3 regions of the Thalassospira sp. MBR-102 genome follow, and region 2 is predicted to be linked to each of the others. Evidence: riboswitches for the same ligand, from Rfam matches in the RefSeq annotation. Region 2 holds a riboswitch; each other region holds the start of a gene.

Region 1 (5,249 bases), on a different contig from region 2:
ATCGGGTGTCGCCAAGGACCTGACCAAAATGTCCAGCAAGTCGGCCATCAAGGTTCTGGTGCCCGAAAATGCCAACGGGGCATTGTTTCGCTGGGTCGCCCTTCTGACCGGCTCGAAAAACGCGCTCAAAGGGGCCGGGTTTTTCATGGGCGGTGCGCTTCTGGCGTGGCTTGGCTTTGGCGGGGCGCTGCTCGCGATGGCAACCGGGCTGACCGTCATCCTGATTGCGGTGGCCCTGTCCATCGGTCCCGAAATGGCCGCCCCGGCCAACAAACCGAAACCCAAATTCCGCGAAGTCTTCTCCAAGGATCGCAAGATCAATATCCTGTCAGCCGCCCGCATGTTCCTGTTCGGATCGCGCGATATCTGGTTTGTCGTCGGATTGCCGGTCTTTCTGGCAACCCATCTTGGCTGGGGCCATATCGAGGTCGGCACCTATATGGCGCTGTGGGTGATCGGCTATGGCTTCATCCAGACGATTGCGCCCAAAATCCTGCGCGCAGGCACGCGCACCCCGGATGGCCAAAGTGCGCGCCTGTGGATTTTCGCCCTGATCATCGTCACCGCGGGCATTGCGGCCGCCGTGCAGTTTGATATCTCGCCCGAAATCGCCGTTCTGGGCGGCTTGATGGTCTTCGGGCTGGTCTTTGCGGTCAATTCATCGCTGCATTCCTATCTGATCCTTGCCTATGCCGATGGTGACAGGGTCGCGATGAATGTCGGCTTCTATTACATGTCCAATGCCGTCGGGCGACTGACTGGCACCATCCTGTCAGGACTGGCCTATATGTATGGCGGTCTGGTTGGCTGTCTGGCCGTCTCGGCCGCCTTCCTTCTGATCGGCTGGATAATCAGTTTTGGCCTGCCAAAACACCAATCCGGGACGCCCGAAGCACTGCATTAGAAAAAAATCATCTCGCAGATGCGGCATAAATCTCTGAAAAGACTCACTTTCCGATTTCATTTAAATTTAATCAGATAAAAAACAGTGACAAAACACAGGATGTAGGCGTACGATTCTGTTGTACGGTCAATAACTGGACCGCAGGAGGGGTTCCCGAGTGACGCGAGAGCACGTTGTAAAACGGAATTTTTCGCCCCCCGGATCGCAGATGCAACATGTTGCTGCGAACGGCGGTGAACCCACCCGCCACTTCCATCGCAAGATGAAAATTGAATGCGCGCCTTTCCATGATGGAATGGCGCGTTTTGCTTTATTGGCACAATTGATGAGGTGACTTATGGGTAAGCGCGCAGCACGCCGTCGTAGCCGTCCGCAACAGGCAGACACCAACGTTCACGAGCTGTTTGACGGTGACAAGTCAAACTGGCATCCCCTGAACGGTCAGGGTGACGTCCCTCAGAACGGCCAACGCGATCAAAGCTTCCGCCGCCACATTCGCCCGAAAAGCGAAAATCAGGCGGCCCTGATGGAAGCAATCGATGCCTTCAACCTCATCCTTGCACTTGGCCCGGCGGGAACCGGGAAAACCTTCATCGCTGTTTCCAAGGCCGTCGAAGCGCTGGACAAGGGCGAAATCGGCCGCATCGTTCTGGCCCGCCCCGCGGTCGAGGCGGGCGAAAATATCGGCTTCCTGCCCGGCGACGTCGAAGCCAAAATGGCTCCCTATCTTCGCCCGCTTTACGATGCACTGAATGACCGTCTCGGTGCCAAACGCCTGCGGCAGTACCTTTCGGACGGCACGATTGAAATCGCGCCCATCGGTTATATGCGTGGCCGTACGCTCAACAATGCCTTCGTCGTGATTGACGAGGCCCAGAACTGCACCTACGGACAGCTCAAGATGCTGGTCACCCGCCTTGGCTGGAATTCAACCATGATCCTGACCGGCGACCCGGACCAGACAGACCTTCTGCCGGAAATGTCGGGCCTGTCGGAAATGTCCGACCGTCTTGAAAATGTCGAAGACATCGCCTGCGTCAAACTGGCTGATCGGGACATCGTCCGTCATCCGCTGGTCGCCAGCATGCTGACCGTCCTTTAACCTTTCGGCACGGCAAACCAAAAGAAGAAGGCGGGTCCGTCACCGGGCCCGCCATTTTCACAGGCTTATTTCCCGATGTTTCGGGGCATGTATAAATCCCCGCCATCACGGTATTTTTCCGCCATCGCCGCCATGCCTTCCTTCTGCACATCGGCCCGGATTTCATGCGAAATTCGCATCGAACAGAATTTCGGCCCGCACATCGAACAGAAATGCGCGACCTTGTGCGCCTCTTTCGGCAGGGTCTGATCATGAAATGCCCGTGCGGTTTCCGGGTCCAGCGACAGGTTGAACTGATCTTCCCAGCGAAATTCAAACCGCGCACGCGAAAGCGCATCATCGCGTGCCTTCGCTGCCGGGTGACCCTTGGCAAGATCGGCGGCATGGGCAGCAATCTTATAGGTGATCACCCCGGTCTTCACATCATCCCGGTCCGGCAGGCCCAGATGTTCCTTGGGCGTCACGTAACACAGCATCGCAGTGCCGAACCAGCCGATCATCGCCGCCCCGATCCCCGATGTAATGTGATCATAGCCGGGCGCAATATCGGTGGTTAGCGGCCCCAGCGTGTAAAACGGTGCTTCGCCGCAAATCGACAATTGCTTGTCCATGTTTTCACGAATTTTATGCATCGGCACATGACCCGGCCCCTCTATCATCACCTGGCAATCGTGATCCCACGCGATGCGGGTCAGCTCGCCCAGTGTTTCCAGTTCGGCAAACTGGGCGGCATCATTGGCATCGGCAATCGATCCGGGCCGCAATCCATCGCCCAGTGAAAAGGAAACGTCATACGCCCGGCAGATGTCGCAAATCTCGGAGAAATGATCATACAGGAAACTTTCGCGATGATGATACAGGCACCATTTCGCCATGATCGACCCACCCCGCGATACGATGCCCGTCACCCGGTCCACGGTTAACGGGATGTGATGTAACCGCAATCCGGCATGGATGGTAAAATAATCCACGCCCTGTTCGGCCTGCTCGATCAATGTGTCGCGGAATATTTCCCATGTCAGGTCCTCGGCAATACCACCAACCTTTTCCAAGGCCTGATAGATCGGCACCGTCCCGATGGGCACCGGCGAATTGCGGATGATCCAGTCGCGGATATTGTGGATATTGCGCCCGGTCGACAGGTCCATCACCGTATCCGCCCCCCATCGCGTTGCCCAGACCATCTTTTCAACTTCTTCGGCCATCGATGATGTCACCGCCGAATTGCCGATATTGGCATTGATCTTGACCAAAAAATTCCGCCCGATGATCATCGGTTCGGCTTCGGGATGGTTGATATTGGCCGGGATGATCGCGCGCCCCCGTGCAATTTCTTCACGCACGAATTCGGGCGTCACATGATCGGGGATCACCGCCCCGAATGCCTCGCCATCACGCTTGGCATTGGCGCGCATTTCCGCCCGGCCCAGATTTTCACGGATCGCGACATATTCCATTTCGGCGGTAATGATCCCGGCCCGGGCATAGGCAAGCTGCGTCACTGCCCGCCCGCCAGTTGCGCGCAACGGCGCATGGCTTTGCGGAAATGCCGGAACCGCATAGCTTTCACTTTCGACAAAGCCGTTATCTTCGGGTTTGATGTCGCGCCCGGCATATCGTTCGGTATCAGCACGCGCCGCGATCCAGCTTCGGCGCAGTCGTGGCAGTCCCTTGGCAATGTCAATCGTAACATCCGGGTCGGTATAAGGCCCCGACGGATCATAAACCCTGATCGGTGGTTCGCCTGCGGTGGGATGAACCGCAATTTCACGCATCGGTACGCGAATATCGGGAAAGTGCGATCCCGTAATGTGGATTTTGCGCGATGCGGGCAACGGCCCGGTTGTAACATCGCTGGTGACATCAATACTGATATCGGTTTTGGTAGATGGAACAGACATAAAAGGCCCCTTTGCAATCAAGGCAATGGAGACCCAGTTCTGCGAGAGGCTGCTGATGAAAAATGCCGACCGGTAATGGCAAACCCGCCATGACAAACGGGGCGTACCCACAGTATCAAAACAGGTAAATATGCCGGCATCCGCACCATCCCTACGCCAGTATGAACTGGATCAGGTTCAAAGGGTCACTGCGCTGCAAAGCCAGCAGTTTCTCAGCCCCTTGTCGGGGCTCCCCAGGTGATCGATTGCAGGGTTACAAGTTATGCGGGTAATGTCAATTGGTGGAAAACACCCGAAACCTAGCGACCCGTCGCCAGCTCGCCATTTGACGCCGGAATACTGTCCTGACCGGCCTTGCGCGCCCGGCCCGTATGCCAGAATTCCGGGTCTTCGGTATAACCGCTAAACTCGTCGAGATGGATGTCTTCGGGCGGTTCGGGATGGATCGTGATATCCAGATCGGGATATTCCGCCCGGATGCTGTCCATCACCTGATGGCAGATGGTGTGCGATTCCCGCATCAGCATCCCGCCATCCATGATCAGTTCGATCTCGGCAAAGCGATGCACGCCCGATGACCGGGTGCGCAGACGGTGAATGCCGATCACGGACGCGTTTTTCATCGTCAGTTCGATGATCCTCTGGCTGTCTGATTCCGGCAATTCCTGATCCATCAGGACCGAAACCGAATTGCGCCCGACCTTGACCGCGGAATAAAGCAGGAAAAGCGCCACCATGCCGCCAATCGCCGGATCGGCCCAGTTCAGACCGGAAAAACCGGCAACAAGGGCAACAATCACCGCCAGATTGGACAGGATGTCGCTGGTGTAATGCATCGAATCGGCGTCAACCGCCAACGACCCGGACATCCGCACCGCTTTTCGTTGCAGCAACACAAGGCCGACGGTCATGACAAGCGAGATCGACATGATCCACACGCCTTCAACCGCAAACCGGATCGGCTGCGGTTCCGCAAGCCGCGATCCGGCCTCCGCCAGAACCAGAATGGCCGCCCCGATCATGAAGGCAGACTGGAAAAGCCCCGCCAGCGGTTCGGCCTTGCCATGGCCAAAACGGTGATCGTGATCGGCCGGGCGCCATGCGCTTCGGACCGCCATGAAGTTGATCACAGACGTCCCGACATCAAGCATGCTATCAATCATCGAAGACAGAAGGCTGACGGAATCGGTCATGAACCAACCGGCGGCCTTGATGGCAATCAGCGTCGCAGCAATGACAATAGAGGCCGTGGTTGCCCGACGTGCCCATATTTCCCTTTGCGCGATGTCAATGACAGGACATTGACTCATGTTCTACAGACCCTTGGTCTTCAATTTCCGCT
Region 2 (5,249 bases):
CATCCTTTGCCAGCTTCGATCCGGTTTTCTCGTACACATCGTGGATCTTGCGCCGGACATGCGCCCAACAGGCCACCTCCCGGACGGGCTGATTGCCGGTGCTGTACAATTTGTTGAACCCGGCATATCCGTCAGCATGCAGATGGCCGGTGAAGTCTTTCAGAACGGTCTGCGGATAAAGGCCCTTGCGATCAGGGCTATAGCGATAAAGGGCGGCTGGCGGCATATCACTGCCATGCGGTCGCTCATCGCGAAGATAAATCCATAACCGGCCCTGCCTTGTTTTTCCCCGACCGGGATCAAGAACGGGCACCGGTGTATCGTCGGCATGGATTGCCGCTTCGGCATCGAGTCTTTCGGGTGTGACAGAATGAAGGGCGTCCAGGAAACGTGGCGCAAAGCTGCCTGGTCCTGTCGCGCCCTCATGCGCGCGGCTACCCGCCACGGCAAAATGGGCAAGCGCCCCGATGGCCGCGTCGAACGGATCGCCGGCGACGGCCGCATAAGCTCCGCACAGGCAAGTCAGGGAACAGCCCATGGCGGTGTTCATCGGCATCCATGGTGACCCGCCTTCAATCCGCATAGAGCGAGTCCCGTTGGTGACGAAATCGACGGCACCCGTCACCGCAACGACGCTTTGGTGTTTTCGCGCCAACCGCCGGGCACCATCCTCGGCCATGGCGACGGGATCGCGCCCGTCGACGCCCTGCCCCCGGCTGGCTTGGCCGGCAAGAGACAGGATCTCGGAGGCATTGCCGCGGATGATCGTCGGGCGCAGCGCCGCAAGTTCCGCCGAGACGCGGCGACGATAGACCGTCGCCTGGCAGGCCACCGGGTCGAACACCCAGGGGCGTCCGGCCTCCTCGGCTCCAGCGATAGCGGCGCGCATACCGTCGACGAAGGGCGGCGACAAGGTGCCGATATTGACCGTCAACGCTCCGGCGAAGCGGGCGAACTCCTCCGCCTCCTCGGCATCGGAGACCATGGCGGGACTGGCGCCGGCCGCCAGCAGCACATTGGCGGCAATATTCATGGCGACATAATTGGTGATGCACTGCACCAGCGGCGGCTCGGCCCTGAGCGCGGCCAGAAGGGCTCCGGGTGTCCTGGTCATTGCGCATCCTCCAGCGGCATGTAGAGTTCCCCGCCTTCGCGGAATTTCTCGGCCATCTTCGCCATGCCCTCCTTCTGCGCCTCGGCGCGGATGTCGTGGCTGATGCGCATCGAGCAGAATTTCGGCCCGCACATGGAGCAGAAATGCGCCACCTTGTGCGCCTCCTTCGGCAAGGTTTCGTCATGCATCGACCGAGCGGTCTCGGGATCGAGCGCTAGGTTGAACTGATCCTCCCAGCGGAATTCGAACCGCGCACGCGAAAGCGCGTCGTCGCGGGTCTGTGCCGCCGGATGCCCCTTGGCGAGATCAGCGGCGTGGGCCGCGATCTTGTAGGTGATGACACCAGTCTTCACGTCGTCGCGGTCGGGCAAGCCGAGATGTTCCTTGGGCGTGACGTAGCAGAGCATCGCCGTGCCGAACCATCCGATCATCGCCGCGCCGATGCCGGAAGTGATGTGGTCGTAGCCCGGTGCGATGTCGGTGGTCAGCGGCCCGAGCGTATAGAACGGCGCCTCGCCGCAGACTTCGAGCTGCTTGCCCATATTGGCCTTGATCTTGTGCATCGGCACATGACCCGGCCCCTCGATCATCACCTGGCAGTCCTTGGCCCAGGCGATCTGCGTCAGCTCTCCGAGCGTTTCGAGTTCGGCGAACTGCGCAGCGTCGTTGGCGTCTGCTATCGAGCCGGGGCGCAGACCGTCGCCAAGCGAAAAGGAAACGTCATAGGCGCGGCAGATGTCGCAGATTTCGTCGAAATGCTCGTAGAGGAAGCTCTCCTTGTGGTGGTGCAGACACCACTTGGCCATGATCGAGCCGCCGCGCGAGACAATACCGGTGACGCGGTTCACGGTAAGCGGAATATAGTGCAGGCGCACGCCGGCGTGGATGGTGAAATAGTCCACTCCCTGTTCTGCCTGCTCGATCAGCGTGTCGCGATAGACCTCCCAGGAGAGATCCTCGGCAATGCCGCCGACCTTCTCCAGCGCCTGATAGAGCGGCACGGTGCCGATCGGCACAGGTGCGTTGCGGATGATCCAGTCGCGGATGTTGTGGATGTTGCGGCCGGTCGAGAGATCCATCACCGTGTCCGCGCCCCAGCGCGTGGCCCACACCATCTTCTCCACCTCCTCGGCCATTGAGGAGGTGACGGCCGAGTTGCCGATATTGGCGTTGATCTTCACCAGGAAGTTGCGCCCGATGGCCATCGGCTCGGCCTCGGGATGGTTGATATTGGCGGGGATGATCGCCCGGCCGCGCGCCACCTCGTCACGCACGAATTCCGGCGTGATGAAATCAGGGATCTCGGCGCCGAAAGCTTCGCCGTCTCGGGCCAGCGCCTGTTTTGCCGCCTGACGCCCGAGGTTTTCGCGGATGGCGACAAATTCCATTTCCGGCGTCACGATCCCGGCGCGGGCATAGGCCATCTGCGTGACGGCCTTGCCCCCGGTCGCCCGGCGCGGGTCATGGCGGACCGGGAATTCGGGCGTGAGCCGCGCGCCTTCGGCAAAGCCGTTGTCCGCCGGCTTCACATGCCGGCCTGCATAACGCTCGGTATCGCCGCGCGCGGCGACCCAGGCCTCGCGCGGACGCGGCAGGCCGCGCTCTATGGCGATCTCGGCCTCGGGATCGGTGTAGAGGCCGGAGCTGTCATAGACGGTGACGGACGGCTCGCCCGCCGTGGGGTGCAGGTCGATCTCGCGCATGGGAACGCGGATCTCGGGGTGGAGAACGCCCGCGTGCCAGACGCGGCGCGAGGCGGGCAGCGGTCCCGTGGTGACGGTAGGGGAAAGGTCTTTCATCGGTCGGAGCCTCCTGTGCTCGAAGCGTGGAGACCCAGTTCGCGGGAATGAATGGAGATTGGCCGCGTGAAACACGCCGAGGAAGTCTCGGCCAAAGCCGCGCAGCCCAAACACCATCCCTACGCCAGTATGAACTGGATCAGGTTCATCGGGTCACTGCGCTGCGCGTCGCCTAGAATGGCAACCCGCGATCAGTATCTCAGCCCCTTGTCGGGACCCCCCGGGTGAATGGCTCGAAAGTGGACCCCGTTGCCGGATTTGTCAATCGCCGGTTCGGCGGTCGGCGATATACCTGATTTCCCAAAGCCACTGTTCATAAAGATTGATTTTCTTTGATCTTGGCCAGTTGCTAGATTCCGACCCGGTGTGAGTCCTGAGGACGATCAATAAATAGAGGAATAGCGCATGAACACCATTTCGGCAGTCAATATTCTCAGTCCAATGTATGCAAAGTCGCCAGCCGAATCTCAGAGCAGCGCCGCAAAATCCGAGCCGAAGGTTGCTGTCGGGGAGACCTCTCCCTTGACCAAAAAAGTGCCTCCCAAGCACGAAACGATCTATGAAGTTGCGGCAAATGCGCGGACAGCGCTGGATGCGAGCTACGAAGAACTGGGCGTCAGTTCTGTAAGCGTCTCACCACGGCTACCTTGCGGATGAGAGTGAAAGATCGGATTTTGGGAGCCAGAGGGAGTGGTGTCTCCGAACAGCTCGGGAAATCAGGATTTGGTCGACATATGTAGTTATGGCATTATCAACGGGCGCAGTCTGACGACAGATGAAAAGCAGCGCCTTGTTGCCGCGAGTTATACCTCTGATGTGTCGGTTCGGGAATTTGCGACCCGGCACGGGATTGGTTACAGCACCCTGAACAAATGGCGTCGACAGTATGGCAGATCGGCAGATAGCAGTCCCGGTTTTGTGCCGGTCGCGCTGACGGGCCGTCAGGATGTTCCGGATCGTTCTTCTGATCGCCAAGAAGATATCTCTTTGCCTGAGCCAGTTGATGAGGCCGGGATTGCCCGGATCGTCATTGCCCTGCCCAACTGCGACCGGAACAAAACCCGGACCAGTATCCGTCAGCTTACCATACCGCCGACGCCATTTGTTCAGCGTGCTGTAACCGATCCCTTCCTGAGCGGCAAAGTCCCGCACCGACAAGCCGGAGGCAAAACTCGCCGCAACAAGACGCTGCTTTTCCTCTGCCGTAAAACCGCGCCCGTTGATAATGCCATAACTACATATGTCGACCAAATCCTGATTTCCCGAGCTGTTCGGAGCAAGGCTCCCTCTTCGCTCCCTAAATCCGCTCTTCTGCTCTCATCCGCAAGGTAGCCGTGAAAGGACGCTTACGGTCCCGGTTCAACGGGCCGTCGAGATCCGAGCGTAGCGACGAAGCGATCGCCCAAAGGGTCGCATTGCGCCGGTAAGTCTACGGCCGATTGGGAGACCGAGATGGAGGGCTGTACAGGCTTGCCGGCAGGGATCACCGGGGGCGGGTCCCGCGGCGTCGATGGCCAGGCGGGGCGCGCGTCACGGTAGGGCCTCGACTTCGCTGACGTTTCAGGGCGCGGAGACACCTACTGGCCAGTCGCCTGCCGGGCGATCTGTTCCCAGATCGGATCGAGCTCGGCAGCCATGGCGTCCAGCGCAGCCACGCCGTAAGGGGCGAAGACGGCGGTCGGCTTGCGATAGGTGAGGGTTGCCGTTCCGTCGGGATTCTCGGTGACGTAGAAGCGCAAAGGGGCTTCCATCCCGGCCGGCACGGAGGCCTCCAACATGCGGACGGCATAGTCGTTGCGGAAGACGCCGATCACGAGGTTGCCGGGGATTTCGACGCCGCGCGCCGCGGCACCGCCCGAGGCACTCGCCCGTGTCACGACAACGAAGCCGTTCGCCTCCACGGCCTGTTCCAGGCGAGCCCGAAGATCGGCAAAGGGATGGGGAGACTTGATCGAAACGGTACCGGGAAACGGATAGGCCGGTTCGGCCGCAACCGCTCCCGAGGCCGAAACGGCCAGCAGACAAATGGCTGCAGCGATGATAAGTAGCCGTTCGCGCATAGGTTTCCCTCCGCATTCCGACCCTCTCATGGCGACCATGTGAGGCGCATGGTGACGAGGTTGGATCTGTCGCCGACGGCCGCCTCAGGGGCGGTCATGCTGATCGAATTCGGTCGAATCCTACATCACGTGGCAGTCATCACCAAAGTCAATCAGAATCACAACGCCGTGAAGTCCACGTCAACGTCATCGGCATCTTCCCCAACGAGGCCGCCGTCCAGCGCCTCGTCGGCGCCGTGCTGCTGGAGCAGCACGAGGAATGGATCGTTACCCGCT
Region 3 (5,249 bases), on a different contig from region 2:
CTTTTGCTTCGCAGCCAGACCGGCCAGATCACCACCGCCCGCCATTCGCTCGCCCGCACCGCCCATCTGCTCTGCCAGACCGCACAACCGACCCTAACCCAAACCATCGCCCCCGAAACCGAAAACGACATCGCCCCGCATCTCGAAACCACAAGCTGGGGCAAGGCCCGGCGCGTTCGTTTCCCGGCCACGATTGATGGCGTCGCACACGGCTGGGATTACCCGGCAGGACGGCTTTTATCCAGCGCGGCAGCGTGGTGAGCAATATATCAATTACTCAGACGATCTGGGTTTTCAGCACGGCAACAGTCTTGATCAGGAAATCCATCACAGTTCGTATGCGTGGTGCATGACGCAGATCCTCATGCACCAGCATCCAGACCTCGCGCGGTGGAAAACTTTCATGAGGATAAAGGCGGGCCAGCCTTGGATCGGCATCCCCGACAAAGTGCGGTAAAATCGCAACTCCCAACCCCGAGCCAGCCGCCGCAGCCTGTATGCTGGTATCATTGCTACGCAGCACGACTTTGCGCCCATGCAACCGCTCCTCAATCCAGCGATGTTGCGGGATACTAGCCGTCGTTTCATCCCAGCTGATAAAGTCCCAGACATGCTCGGGCTTGTCATAATCAGGTGCGCTGTAAAAACCGAACGGCATATCCGTCAACTTGCGCACTGTGACCGCCGATTTTTCCGGGCGCGACAGGCGCAACGCAATATCGGCCTGCCGCCGGTTCAGGTCTGTTGATCGGGTTTCCCCCTGCAAAACAAGATCGATCTCAGGATGCTGTTCTCGCAATTCCCGGACTTTTGGCCCGATAATATGACTGGCCAGTGCCGGTGGTGCGCTCACACAAACAGTTCCTGAAACATGGTCGGCGGATCCCGCCGCAACACGTTCAACCGCCTGCATTGCCAGAACCGCCTGACGCCCCTGCTCGGCAACCAGTTTGCCATCAACCGTCAACATCACCGACTTCGGCAAACGATCAATCAACCGGACCCCGAATGTGGTTTCAAGCGCATTGACCCGACGCGCAACCGTGCTGTGATCCACACCCAGTTCCCGTGCCGCTGCCGAAAAACTGCCCGTATCAGCCAAAGCCAGAAAGTATCGGTAGTCTTCCCAATTCATTTGCGCATTTTTCCCCATTAACTACGCAAATATAGGGAATTTCCCCCAAGAAAAACAACGGATATTCCTGATATCACATCGAATGTCAGGAGTATTTCATGACCAGAATCATCGAACTCAGCCAAATCGGCGGCCCGGAATGCCTTCAGGAACGCGCAATCAATTTACCCGCACCAGCCGTAGGTGAAGTCCGGATTGACCAAAACCGGATCGGGGTTAATTTTGTCGATATCTATCATCGCGTCGGCCTGTATCCGCTGCAAGAAAAGCCCGCAATTATCGGGGTTGAAGCTGTCGGAACCGTTACGGGAACAGGTCCTGACGTGACCGGCTTTGCCATCGGCAACAAGGTTGCCTATGCCGGTTTTCCGGCCGGAAGCTATGCCTCAGAACGCAACATTTCGGCAAGCCAGCTGATCAAAATCCCCGATGATCTTCAACCCGATCAGATTGCCGGTTGCTTCCTGCGCGGCATGACTGCCTACCTTTTATTAGAACAAATTGGCCGCGTCTCACCGGGCCAAACCGTTCTGATACACGCAGCAGCAGGTGGTCTGGGCCAGATACTGGTCCGCTGGGCCAAGCATTTAGGGGCGACAACCATCGGCACAATCGGCTCCTCAGACAAGGCACTGGCAGCACGAGCGCAGGGGCTTGATCACGCGATCTTGTATCGCGAACAGGATTTTGAAACCGCCATCATGGACCTGACATCAGGACGGGGTGTTGATTACGCGATTGACGGGATCGGCGGCGATAATCTGACTAAATCCCTAAACGCGACCAGGCCGTTCGGAATTACCGCAACAATTGGTCAGGTTGCCGGAGACATACCGCCTCTTGATCTGCGGCATCTGACCAACCGGTTTCTTGCCCGGCCCAGTATCCTTACGTATGTCGCGGATACAGAAAACTATCACCGGGCCGCACACGCGTGGTTCAATATTTTGCGTCAGTATGAGTTCCCGGCCGCGACCGAGTATCCCCTTTCCGAGGCCACACGTGCACATGCCGACCTTGAAGCGGGCCGAACAAGCGGAGCAATCACGCTGGTAACACAAGCCGATTGCACACCCAACTGATCAATTGCGGTCCTGCACAGGTCAACAGGCATCGACAAATCAATTGGTTGATGCAAGCCCATACTGCAGGGCCGCCGTGATACGCGCACCCCAACCGCCCCCAGACCATCGCCCCCAAAAACAGAAAATGACACCGCCCAGCATATCGGAACCACAAGCCGGCGCAAAGCAAGGCGCATTTGCTTCCCGGCGGTGATCGATGGCTTAGCACATGAACGGGATCACCCGGCGGGCTTGCTGCGAACGGTCGATCCGATCACTTCCGGCCATGGCGGCACTTCCGGCAACCCGTGCCCCCCGGACAAACCTCGGGCGTCTGCAATCCTCGCCAACAGACGGCCTTCGGGCTCACCGCCCCCTCCTGTCCCACCATCGACGGGCCACTAACCGCCCACGGCATCGCTGCCTGCTCCGGCCTCTTTCGCCTTTGCCATGACCATGAAGCCCGGACACACCTCGGGCCTCCAGCAATCTCGCCAACTGACGGTTCACTGACGGCCACCGGCTCGTTGCCCGCTCCGGCCACAGAGGCAACAACCTGCCACCCCGACGTCCAGACACATCTCGGGCTGCCGCCATTTTCATCAGCAGACGGATTTCGGGCGCACTGCCCCCAACCTGTCCACCACCGACGGGCCGCAATCCGATGCCACCACCACTGCCATTGCTGCCGCTTCCGGCAAATCCGGGGTCCGTTCCCCGACAAGACGCACCTCTCCCGTCATGACAAACAAGCGTATTGAAAGCGTATTAGAACCAGCGCGGAACGCCGCCGTAATGGCTCCGCCATCCCCCGACCCATATCCTGCGGACTACTCCGCCGCCCTGCCTCAATCCTTGCCGCTGCATCCTGATCCCCTCTTTGATCTGGTCCCAAACGCAAAAACCCGCGAGGCACAAGGCCTTGCGGGTTTCGGTCCGGGTACATTTCTCCCGTTGACTTTGTCTTTATGCCACAAACAAAAGAACAAATCAAGAACTTTTCCAATGCTTGACGTCCCGCCATGATCTGCGCATAGTCCCGTCATCTCCAGGGGGGCCGATCGTGAATCGGCTGAGAGGTTCGGTGTTGCCGGACGACCCTTTGAACCTGAACCGGTTAAGACCGGCGTAGGAAGGATCGCATGCGCAAGACAGAACCAGCGCCGAAACCGGCAGCCCCCTTAAATTCCCCCGTTTTAACGGGCAACGTAACGCCGTTTGATGTTCATCTGCGCGGTGGTCGCGTGGCCTTTAACGGCGACGATATTTTCCATGATCTTGACCTGACCCTGCCCGCCAGCAGCATCACCTGTTTGCTGGGCCCATCTGGTGTCGGCAAAAGCACATTACTGCGTTATCTCGTCGGGCTGGTCGATGGCGAGACGGGTGGAGATATCGCCTGCTCGGATGGCAAGCCGCTTTTGGGCCGGGTTGCCTATATGGCGCAGCAGGATTTGTTGATGCCCTGGCGGACTGTCCGGGAAAATGTCGTTCTGGGGGCGGTGCTTCGCAATCAACGCCCCGATCTTGCGCGCGCCGATGCGCTGATTGCCAAGGTCGGACTATCGGATGCCGCCCACCTGCGCCCGGCCGAACTTTCCGGCGGCATGAAGCAGCGTGCCGCCCTTGCCCGCACCCTGATGGAAGATCGCCCGGTTGTCCTCATGGATGAACCCTTTTCGGCCCTTGATCCGCTTAACCGCATGCGCCTTCAGGACCTTGCCGCACGGGTATTGCGCGGCAAAACGGTTTTGCTGGTCACCCATGATCCGCTCGAAGCGCTTCGGATTGGTGACCGGGTTCATGTCTTGCGTGGTACCCCCGCGGTCCTGAGTGACGCCATGCTTCCGGCGGGCAGCATCCCGCGCGATGTCACCGATCCGGAAATCCTCCGCCATCAGGCCGAACTGCTCCGTCAGCTTGGCGCCACCGCCGAGGAACTCAACCGGACGGAGGGCACGGTATGACAAACACGTCCCGCACCCCACTTACCGAACGGCGGCTGCTGAAACTCGCCCGGCCCTTCATCATCATCGCCGCCCTGATCGCGACATGGCAGATTGTCGTGTCTGTGACCGGCGCACCAAAATATATGCTGCCCGCCCCCTATGAAGTCTGGCTGACCCTGATCAAGCGTCATGACGTGTTGCTTGATCATGCCAGATACACGATTGCCGAAACCGTGATCGGGCTTTTTGCCGGGGCGGCATTGGGGGCTTTGGCAGCGCTTCCGATGGCGCTTTTTGCCCCCGTGCGGTTCTGGCTGATGCCGATCCTGCTCGTGTCGCAGGCGATCCCGTTTTTTGCGCTGGCACCGCTTCTGGTATTATGGCTGGGCTTTGGTCTGGGCTCAAAAATCGCGATGGCGGCCTTGATCATTTTCTTCCCCGTCACGGTCGCGTTTTTTGACGGGTTATCACGCACCGAACCGGGCTTCCTCGACCTTGCCCGCACCATGGGTGCCAGCCGCTGGCGGTTGCTGACCCATGTGCGCCTCCCCGCCGCATTGCCTTCATTTGCCTCTGGTTTTCGGGTCGCGACCGCGGTTGCCCCCATCGGGGCTGTGATCGGCGAATGGGTCGGATCAAGTCATGGCCTTGGCTATCTGATGCTGCATGCCAATGCCCGGGTTCAGATCGACATGGTCTTTGCCTGCCTTCTGATCCTGTGCGCGTTTTCGATCACGCAATATTTCCTTGTCGACCGGGCGTTACGTGCGGCTTTGCCATGGCAGCCCGACAGCCTGAAACCGGCAAAATAAACCGAATTCCCCGCGAAAAATTGCGGGCAGAACATCAAAAATATTCCGATATCCGATAGGAGGTTCATCCATGTCACGCCTGAAATCCATGATCACCGCGGCCACGATTGGTGCGGTTGCGATGGGAATGACCAGCCCGGCCTTTGCCGCCGACAAGCTCACCATTCTTCTCGACTGGTTCGTCAATCCCGATCACGCGCCCCTGATTGTCGCCAAGGAAAAGGGCTTTTTTGCCAAGCATGATCTGGATGTTGAACTGATCGAACCGGCCGATCCATCCGCCCCGCCG

The links. A riboswitch is a leader RNA that binds a small molecule or an ion and turns the genes downstream of it on or off. The one in region 2 is predicted to bind thiamine pyrophosphate.
Region 1: it holds a riboswitch for thiamine pyrophosphate, as region 2 does, so the genes downstream of both, thiC (phosphomethylpyrimidine synthase ThiC) here and thiC (phosphomethylpyrimidine synthase ThiC) in region 2, are expected to answer to the same signal.
Region 3: it holds a riboswitch for thiamine pyrophosphate, as region 2 does, so the genes downstream of both, ABIE64_RS07885 (ABC transporter ATP-binding protein) here and thiC (phosphomethylpyrimidine synthase ThiC) in region 2, are expected to answer to the same signal.

Annotation. Positions count from the first base shown of each region.
Region 1 is NZ_JBEPTC010000008.1:111,263-116,511, forward strand. Features, by position in the region: gene arsJ (organoarsenical effux MFS transporter ArsJ) at 1-904, shown strand, start outside; gene ABIE64_RS14550 (PhoH family protein) at 1,242-2,006, shown strand; gene thiC (phosphomethylpyrimidine synthase ThiC) at 2,072-3,907, opposite strand; TPP riboswitch at 4,038-4,153, opposite strand; gene ABIE64_RS14560 (cation diffusion facilitator family transporter) at 4,207-5,217, opposite strand.
Region 2 is NZ_JBEPTC010000017.1:26,677-31,925, forward strand. Features, by position in the region: gene thiM (hydroxyethylthiazole kinase) at 1-1,114, opposite strand, end outside; gene thiC (phosphomethylpyrimidine synthase ThiC) at 1,111-2,913, opposite strand; TPP riboswitch at 3,012-3,146, opposite strand; gene ABIE64_RS21375 (hypothetical protein) at 3,319-3,570, shown strand; partial or broken gene tnpA (IS66 family insertion sequence element accessory protein TnpA) at 3,607-3,852, shown strand; partial or broken gene tnpA (IS66 family insertion sequence element accessory protein TnpA) at 4,003-4,164, opposite strand; gene ABIE64_RS21390 (DUF302 domain-containing protein) at 4,491-4,973, opposite strand; partial or broken gene ABIE64_RS22680 (transposase) at 5,159-5,249, shown strand, end outside.
Region 3 is NZ_JBEPTC010000003.1:283,184-288,432, forward strand. Features, by position in the region: gene ABIE64_RS07870 (CoA transferase) at 1-261, shown strand, start outside; gene ABIE64_RS07875 (LysR family transcriptional regulator) at 278-1,135, opposite strand; gene ABIE64_RS07880 (quinone oxidoreductase family protein) at 1,234-2,217, shown strand; TPP riboswitch at 3,240-3,351, shown strand; gene ABIE64_RS07885 (ABC transporter ATP-binding protein) at 3,342-4,166, shown strand; gene ABIE64_RS07890 (ABC transporter permease) at 4,163-4,960, shown strand; gene ABIE64_RS07895 (ABC transporter substrate-binding protein) at 5,031-5,249, shown strand, end outside.